2 regions of the Hoyosella subflava DQS3-9A1 genome follow, and region 1 is predicted to be linked to the other one. Evidence: predicted binding sites of a transcription regulator. Region 1 holds the regulator's gene; the other holds the start of a gene.
The links. Region 1 encodes LexA, which represses DNA repair genes until DNA is damaged. Its sites were predicted from a motif close to CGAACANNTGTTCG; they were not measured.
Positions count from the first base shown of each region.

Region 2: the regulator LexA is predicted to act here: its motif matches at 1,926-1,939, upstream of AS9A_RS19175 (error-prone DNA polymerase).

Region 1 covers NC_015564.1:1,792,585-1,797,010, reverse strand. The annotation lists gene AS9A_RS08345 (hypothetical protein) at 1-79, opposite strand, end outside; gene nrdR (transcriptional regulator NrdR) at 180-650, opposite strand; gene lexA (transcriptional repressor LexA) at 1,814-2,545, shown strand; gene AS9A_RS08330 (hypothetical protein) at 2,553-3,740, opposite strand; gene hflX (GTPase HflX) at 3,744-4,426, opposite strand, start outside.
Region 2 covers NC_015564.1:4,076,664-4,081,089, reverse strand. The annotation lists gene AS9A_RS19190 (alpha/beta fold hydrolase) at 70-918, opposite strand; gene AS9A_RS19185 (Hsp20/alpha crystallin family protein) at 1,005-1,424, opposite strand; gene AS9A_RS19180 (MerR family transcriptional regulator) at 1,554-1,868, shown strand; gene AS9A_RS19175 (error-prone DNA polymerase) at 2,011-4,426, shown strand, end outside.

The DNA of each region.
Region 1 (4,426 bases):
CGGCTGCCGCGCCGGCCGCTCCTAGCATTAAGGCTGCCCCTGCAACAAGTACGGTCAGGGCGGCTGGTATACGGGTCATGGCTGCTCCTTATAACGGAAGTGATGCACCCATAATCCGCAATCGACGTTCCCAGATGCAGCCACCCAAGGGGTGGACTCGTGCCACCCTTGCCACAGGGTCAAACCTGCGTCGTTTTATGTCTCTCACGGTGCTCTCGAAGGTCTTCGATCTCCTTCTCGAAGTCGTCAGCGGAGCTGAATGACCGGTAAACGGAGGCGAAGCGCAGATAGGCCACTTCGTCGAGGTCGCGCAGCGGCCCGAGGATTGCCAGCCCGATTTCATGACTGGGTACCTCGGCTGCTCCTGACGCACGGACGGTGTCTTCGACTTGCTGTGCGAGCTTGTTCAGAGCATCATCGTCCACCTGGCGGCCCTGGCAAGCGGAGCGCACCCCACGAACAACCTTTTCCCGACTGAATGGTTCGGTGACACCGCTGCGCTTCAGTACTGCGAGCACGGCCGTCTCGACCGTTGTGAACCGTCGGCCACATTCAGTGCAGGATCGCCGACGGCGAATTGCTTGTCCCTCGTCTGCTTCCCGCGAGTCGACTACGCGCGAACTCGCAGATTTGCAGAATGGACAACGCATATCTTCTCCTCGCTCACACCCAGCTTCGCGGTTTACGAACTGGGCACCGCTCGGGGTCGGTGGCCGAAACGCTTCCTCTATCCTCCCCGCCAGAGGGTCGAGCCGCCAACCACCCACTTCTTGGGCACTGTAGGACAGGTAGATGAATTCGGGCCGCGCTGCCCATTCCGAGTGCTTTCCTTTCCGAAAGTATGCGCTCGGGCGCGCCGCCGCAAGTGCGGTCAAATCGGGCAGGTACAGCAGCGCATCATCACCGTCGTGCTCGGGCAGTGCACTCATTGTGCGGGCTCCGCCGCACATTCCCCACTGCACGGGACGATGGGGGCAAGGAGAGATTGTCCAGGCGACACCATGGAGTTTCTCAGGCCGTTGAGATCGCGGATGCTCGCCACCGATACCTCCATCGGCATTGCGGGCGCTACGCGTCGAGCGACGTCACTTAGGGACTCACCTTGATTCACTGTCACGACGCCGACAGTCCCAGGTACGGAGTCTGGAACACCCCCGGTGGTAGGAGCGAAGACCAGGCCCCACAACGGTACCGCGCACATGGCGGCAACTACGGCCGCGAACATGAGCCTTAGCACGAGAGTGTCCTCGCGTGATTGCGGACGCGAACGCCCGCGTCGCGCTGGCGCACAACCAGGACGGCCGTGCACCTCGCGGTACCGCGGTCCGGGACGGCTCGGACGCCGCCACGTCTCCCGCTGCGTTCTGCGGCGGCGGGGCACAGCTCCCTCACGACGGCTGCCCCAGTCCACAGTCTGGTCGCGATCAAGGTGGAAGTGCGAAGCTCTCACCCCACTGCGCGCGCGGCTGACGCTGGACAAGCCCGACCGCATGCATGGGGCCGGAGAACTGTAGCGGGCGCTGAGGTTTCCCGTGTTGTCAGCGGGAGCAAACCGGACGCTCATAACAACCTCCACTCGATTCGGGCCCACCCACGCGGACCGCAGTTGCGCTCTCGACCATGCCCGGTTATTCGAACATGCGTTTGGCTCGATCGCACGTTCGATTGATATCACGCGACTCTGACAAGTTTTGCTCGAACTACCGAAACAGTCGAACAGGTGTTTGGAAAATCGTCGGGCGTTGACTATGGTCAACATCAGTCACACGTGGCACTGTCAGCCTTGGATTGACGGCCAGGAGGAGTCATCAACATGAGCGCTCGCCGGAGCACACGGACACCAGAGCCTGAGGCCGAGAACGCACTTCCGCCGTTGACTGCGCGGCAGCGCGAGGTGCTCAGCGTGATACGTGCATCCGTGATGGAGCGTGGTTATCCCCCTAGTGTGCGCGAGATTGGGGAAGCGGTCGGGCTGACTTCAACCTCGTCGGTGACGCATCAACTCCGGGCGCTCGAGCGCAAAGGCTACCTGCGGCGGGACCCGCATCGTCCTCGTGCCGTAGATGTGCGCGGCTCAGAGGACGACAGTTCCTCGAGCAACAGCACTAAGGCCTTCGGAAGTGGCGGCCGCGCCTCGCACGAAGTCGGCAGCTTTGGCGGCCACACGGTAACCCCGGTCTACGTACCTGTGGTGGGACGAATCGCTGCTGGCGGGCCGATTCTGGCAGAGCAGCAGATTGACGATGTGTTTCCCCTCCCCTCCGAACTGGTGGGCCAGGGTTCCCATTTTCTGCTGAAAGTTGTCGGGGAGTCCATGATCGAAGCGGCGATCTGCGATGGTGACTGGGTAGTTGTGCGTCAGCAGGAAGACGCGGTGAACGGCGATATTGTCGCGGCGATGATCGAGGGCGAAGCAACGGTCAAGACTTTCAAACGAACGAAAGATCACGTATGGCTGCTGCCGCAGAACCCAATCTTCGAGCCGATAGCAGGCGATGACGCCACGGTGCTCGGCAAGGTCGTGTCCGTGATCCGAAAGCTCTGAGCACGAGCTACTTTCGCCTCCACCAGAGAACTGTCGCACCAGCAATCAGCACGGAGATAAACAGCCCCACACCCACTGCCGCGACGCGCACACCGAAACTGTCCAGCGCGTCGTCGTCTGGCGGTGGCTCTGCAACGGTGCCTGCACCCGCTGGGTCTGATTGCGTCGGCACAGCCACGTCATCAGCGGGTTCCGGCGTAGCGGCGCGCTGAGCAACCTGAGACCACACATAGTCCTCGACGCCGCGAAGGATCTGGATCGGCGGAAGCGGTTCATTCGCATCCGGCGGACGTGCGGGATCGCCGGTGATGGGAAAGCCCAACTCCGATGCGGTGAGCAGATCACCGTCAGCAGTAAAGGCGATCGCTTCCCCCTGAGGCTCATTCGGGATCGGCAGGACGACAGGGTCCCGAGTGAGTGCATCGAGCAGGTCGCCGTCTTCGTCCGCGTAGAAGTAGACGTCGGTGTACGTTCGGACCGCTGCGATCGTTCCTTCGGCGTTCACCGCGCCGCCAGTGGCAAGGACTGAGCCGAATGGTCCAATGGGGCCGCCCGGGGTTTCTGTCATCGAAAATGTCAGTTCCCCCGCCTTCACGAGGTCCACGGGCCCAGGCGAGGGGAGGTCGTCAACAGATGTGCCGCCTTCTGGAACGTACACCTCTCCGACACCGACGCCTTTCGTCACGATGATCGGCATCCCAACACGGTCAAGCAGGATGGTCTCGGCGTCACGAGCGCCTTCCGGGTAACGCAGCCGATGGAGCACCGCGTTGGCACCATCGCGGTCCACGCTGAGCAGTGCAATTGTTTCGCGCGCCGCCCGGTTGTCCCCGACATCCGCTATCCACAGGCGGTCGCCTCGGGCGGTGAGGTCTTCCGGATCAAACGGATTGAGCTCGCTGCGCAACCATCTCGTCACCGTACAGTCGCCAGCGAGGACGTTCGCGAGCTCGGCCACGGCCACGCTGCTGCCGCCGTCCGGGATGGCGTACACAACCTCGTCAGCCACGATGAGTCCCGAGAGCTCCTCAAGTTCGCGATCAACGGGCACGCAGAGCGATTCCACGCTCGGCGGTCCGTCGGTTTCCTGCGCCCCCACCGGTGCAGCGAGCAACCCTGCCGCCAGCACAGCAGCAATACCGGCGCCCACAATGGATGAGCGCCGGTAGCTGGACCGAACGGGAATGTGGCGCATCCGCTAGAGTGCGAACTCCTGCAGGCTCGCCGCGAGTGAGTACGGTACGTGCGCCCGAATCCGGGTGCCTTCAGCCTCGTGCGTTTCGCCGGTGACCGTTCCCTCTGTGTGGATTCGTGCGACGAGCTCTCCACGTGCGTATGGCACTTCGACGAGCACCTCAACATCCTTGCGACCGAGTCTGTCAGCGAGTTGTTCCCGCAACGCGGTAAGCCCCGCACCAGAATGCGCCGAGACGAATACCGCGCCTGGCAGCGCCCGGCGGAGCTGCGCAAGCGCCATCGGGTCCGCGGCATCTGTCTTGTTAATCACGAGGAGCTCAGGAGGCGGCGTCGTGCCCTGCTCTTCAACAACCTCATTGATCACTTCGCGTACGGCCTTGATCTGTCCTAGCGGGAACTCGTCAGATCCGTCGACGACGTGCACCAGTACGTCAGCGTCCGTGACTTCCTCGAGTGTCGACCTGAACGCTTCGACGAGCTGGGTGGGCAGGTGCCGTACAAAACCTACGGTGTCAGTCAGCACGTACTCTCGACCGTCGTCCAGTGATGCCCGCCTGGTAGTCGGATCGAGTGTCGCGAACAGCGCGTTCTGAACGAGCACTCCCGCGCCGGTCAATGCGTTGAGCAGGCTCGATTTGCCGGCGTTCGTGTAGCCGACGATCGCTACCGACGGAACTTGGTTGC
Region 2 (4,426 bases), 2.3 Mb from region 1:
TCAGGAAGCCGTTATGGGGTATATGTCTTTCCTGAATCCAGGATCTGTCTCAGATAGTGGACCCTGTTGCTATGTTGCGCCGCCGGTGGCGCGTTCGATGATGATTCGCGCGAGCACATCCGGAGCTTCCTCGGGGACCCAATGGCTCACTCCTTCGATGACTTCGAGTTTGAAAGGCGCGGCGACGTACTCAGCCGTAAGTTCAGCGCTCTTCCGTCCAATTGCGGGATCCCGGTCGGACCACACGTGCGTGGTGGGAACGTGAACACGTTTGGCGGAGCCGCCTTGGCCAGCGAAAACCATCGCCCGATACCAGTTGAGGCCACCCGTGAGTGCCCCGTCCTCGACGATTTCACTCCGGAAAGCTTCGATTTGAGTGGGCGTCATGCCGGACTTCTTCAGCGCTGACTCGATAGCTGTCGGAAACTGGTTGACGGTCAGTTCGGGCAGCCAGGGCGCCTGAAAAAGCAGCATGTGGTAGGAGCGCGCCAGTTGGTCGCTGCGCAGCATGGAGGCGGCGAAAGCGCCGGGATGGGGGACCGAGACGGTCGTCAGTGTGCGGACGCGCTCGGGATGGCGGGACGCCAGGGTCCATGCGACGATAGCGCCCCAGTCATGGCCTGCAACGTGGACGTTCTCCGCTCCGGTGGCGTCAATCAGTGCGCGAGCGTCGCCCACCAACTCGCTCATCCGGTATGCCATGCGGCCTTTGGGGCGGGCGCCAGGTGAGTAACCGCGCTGATCCAGCGCATAGGTGCGGTACCCGTGCTGGTTGAGGTGATCCATCACTGCTACCCAGCAAGAGGCGCGCTGCGGAAAGCCGTGGAGCAAGATGACCGGCTCACCGCCGAGCGGGCCACTGTCGAGGACATCAAATGTGAACCCCGCGTGTGAGAACTGGCGCATCCGCTCGGTCATGTGTCCGACTTTAGGTGGCCCAGCCCACTGGGGAGTGGGCTTAGGCCACCTAAGTGGTCTCAAATCAGTTCCCGTGCCTCCATCGCTCAGGCGTTGATTGCTTGCTTGGAGGGCTGGCTGCTGATTTCGATCTTTCGGGGCTTGGCCTTCTCGGCCACCGGAATGGTTACGCGCAGCACTCCGTTCTCGTAGTTCGCTTCGATGCTGTCGGTGGCGAGGTTCTCGCCAAGGAACAGCTGACGGCTGAACACTCCCCGCGGTCGCTCAGACACGATCATTTCCTGGCCCTCGCCACGTTCTTGGCGCTCGGCGTGAACGGTGAGGACGTTCCGTTCGACGTCGAGATTGAGTGAATCTGCTGTCACCCCGGGCAGATCGAATTCGACGATGAATTTGTCACCCTCGCGCCACGCGTCCATCGGCATGACGGCGGGGCGTGCGCTGGTTCCGAGGACCTGCTGCGTCAGGCGGTCAAGTTCACGGAACGGATCGGTACGCATGAGCATGTCTCCCACCTCCTCGTTGACTGATCTCTCGAGAACACTAGATAAAACCTGTTAGTGTCTCTTATAGTTTTTTTATCACTACGATGCGATGTGCACAAGAGGGAATTTTGCCGAGGAGGGAGGTGTGTCATGGCTGACGGTCGCCTCTCTGGCCCCTTGGATCCGGGGCGTGGTGTGTACGCAATCTCGGTCGCGGCAGAGCTGTCTGGAGTGGGTGTGCAAATGCTCAGGCACTACGAGCGGCTTGGGCTGCTCGCGCCTGAGCGTACGGCTGGTGGAACGCGGCGCTATAGCGAAGCGGACCTTGCTTTGCTCGCGCGCATCGGAGAACTGGTTGGCGATGGCGTCAACCTCGCCGGGGTTGCTCAGATCCTGGCACTCGAGGAGCGCAATCGGGAGCTCGAGGCGATGATCGCCCGGTTGCGCTCGCGGAAGGGCATGTAGTTGATGACGCCTGTGGGTGCCAACTGCACGTCCTTCCGGGAATCCTCTTCCTTCGTTCGAACACATGTTCTATAGTTGACGCATCGGGCGACTTCCCCGCCCGGCAATCGTCATAGAACACCGTGTCGAGGGGAAGTGTGTCTTGAGCTGGTTCAACGGACCGCCGACGTGGTCGGAGCTGGAACGTATTCTGTCCGGTCGCCCTGGTCAGCAGTTTCCTGGAGACGGAAATGACAGTCCCGCCTGGTCACGGAAACGATCCGCATATGAGCCACCGGAACTGGCGAGAACCGTATCTCGCGTTCCGTACGCGGAACTGCACGCCCACACGGCGTTCAGCTTTCTCGATGGTGCGTCCATGCCCGAGGAAATGGTCGAACAAGCAGCGCGTCTAGGGCTGAAAGCGATCGCCGTCACCGATCATGACGGACTGTACGGGGTGGTGCGCTTCGCGGAAGCCGCTCTGGAACTTGATATTGGCACAGTGTTCGGCGCGGAATTGGGGCTTGAGGCGGTAAACCCTCGTACCGGAGAACCAGACCCGGATGGCACACACCTGCTCGTGCTCGCGAAAGGGCAAGAAGGCTACCGTCGGCTTTCCCGGCAGATCGCCGAAGCTCACCTGGCAGGCGGTGAGAAAGGGAAGCTGCGCTACGACATCGATGCCCTCGCTAATGCAGCGGGAGAGCACTGGCAGGTGCTGACCGGATGCCGCAAAGGCTCTGTCCGCAAAGCACTTGCGCAAGGTGGTTCAGAGGCAGCGGAGCAAGCTCTTATCGGTCTCATCGAACGTTTTGGCAACGTCGCGGTAGAACTCACCAAAACTGGGCTGCCGGATGACGATGAACGCAACGACCTGCTCTACGAGCTTGCCCACAAGTATCGATTGCCAGCCGTGGCAACGACGGGAGCGCACTTCGCACGGCCTGACCGGGCTCGGCTCGCTGCCGCGATGTCTGCCGTGCGGGCGAGGCGCAGCCTTGACGACACAGCTGGCTGGCTCCCACCTGCCGCGCATGGTTTTCTCCGGTCCGGTGAGGAGATGGCACACCTCTTCAGTCGTTACCCGGGCGTGGTGCATACAGCAGCTGACATAGGTGAACGGTGCAGTTTCGACCTGCGACTCATAGCGCCGAAACTTCCGCCATTTGACGTTCCAGAAGGTCACACGGAGGACACCTGGCTGCGTGAGATCACCATGCGTGGCGCCTATGACAGGTATGGGCCACACCACCCGAAGGCGTATGCGCAGATCGAACACGAACTCCGCATCATTAAACAGCTGGGTTTCCCCGGTTACTTTCTCGTGGTTCATGACATTGTGTCGTTCTGCAAGCGCAACGACATCCTCTGCCAGGGCCGAGGGTCAGCGGCGAACTCAGCGGTCTGTTACGCCATAGGAATCACCAACGTCGACGCCGTGGCGAACGGCCTGCTTTTCGAACGCTTCCTCGCGCCGGAACGTGACGGTCCGCCGGATATCGATCTCGATATCGAATCGGATCGCCGGGAAGAGGCCATTCAGTACGTCTACCAGCGCTATGGCCGCACCCACGCCGCGCAAGTCGCCAACGTCATCACCTATCGTGGCCGCTCCGCGGTGCGCGACATGGCACGTGCGCTCGGTTTCTCGCAAGGACAGCAGGATGCGTGGAGCAAACGCATCGACCGGTGGAGCGGCGTGCGAAATGGTGATGACGATTGGGGCATACCTAAGCCGGTACTCGATCTGGCTGCCCAGATAGAGGGCTTCCCACGGCATCTCGGCATCCACTCGGGCGGCATGGTGATCTGCGACCGACCAGTCGCGGACGTCTGCCCAGTCGAATGGGCACGCATGGCAAACCGGAGCGTCCTGCAGTGGGATAAAGATGACTGTGCCGCAGTCGGACTCGTCAAGTTCGACCTGCTAGGTCTGGGCATGCTGTCAGCCCTGCACTACGCCATCGACCTCGTCGCTGAACACAAAGGTGTTGAGGTGGATCTCGCGAAAATCGATCTCACTGAACAAGCCGTTTACGAGATGCTGCAGCGCGCTGACTCTGTGGGAGTTTTTCAGGTCGAGTCGCGTGCACAGATGGCGACACTGCCAAGACTCAAGCCCCGCAACTTCTTTGATCTTGTCGTCGAGGTTGCGCTGATTCGTCCTGGACCGATCCAGGGCGGCTCGGTCCACCCCTACATCCGTCGCCGCAATGGCCTCGAACCCGTTATCTACGACCACCCCTCTTTGGAGAAAGCATTGAAGAAGACACTCGGAGTGCCACTGTTCCAGGAACAACTCATGCAGATCGCCGTCGACGTCGCAGGCTTCTCGGCGTCAGAGGCGGATCAATTGCGACGGGCGATGGGATCGAAACGTTCGCCAGAGAAGATGGAACGCCTCAAGGTGCGCTTCTACGAGGGTATGCGGCAGAAACACGGCATCACCGGCGCCGTCGCTGACCGTATCTACGAAAAACTCTACGCGTTCGCGAACTTTGGTTTCCCCGAAAGTCATTCGCAGAGCTTTGCGGCGCTGGTGTTCTACTCATCGTGGTTCAAACTGCACTATCCAG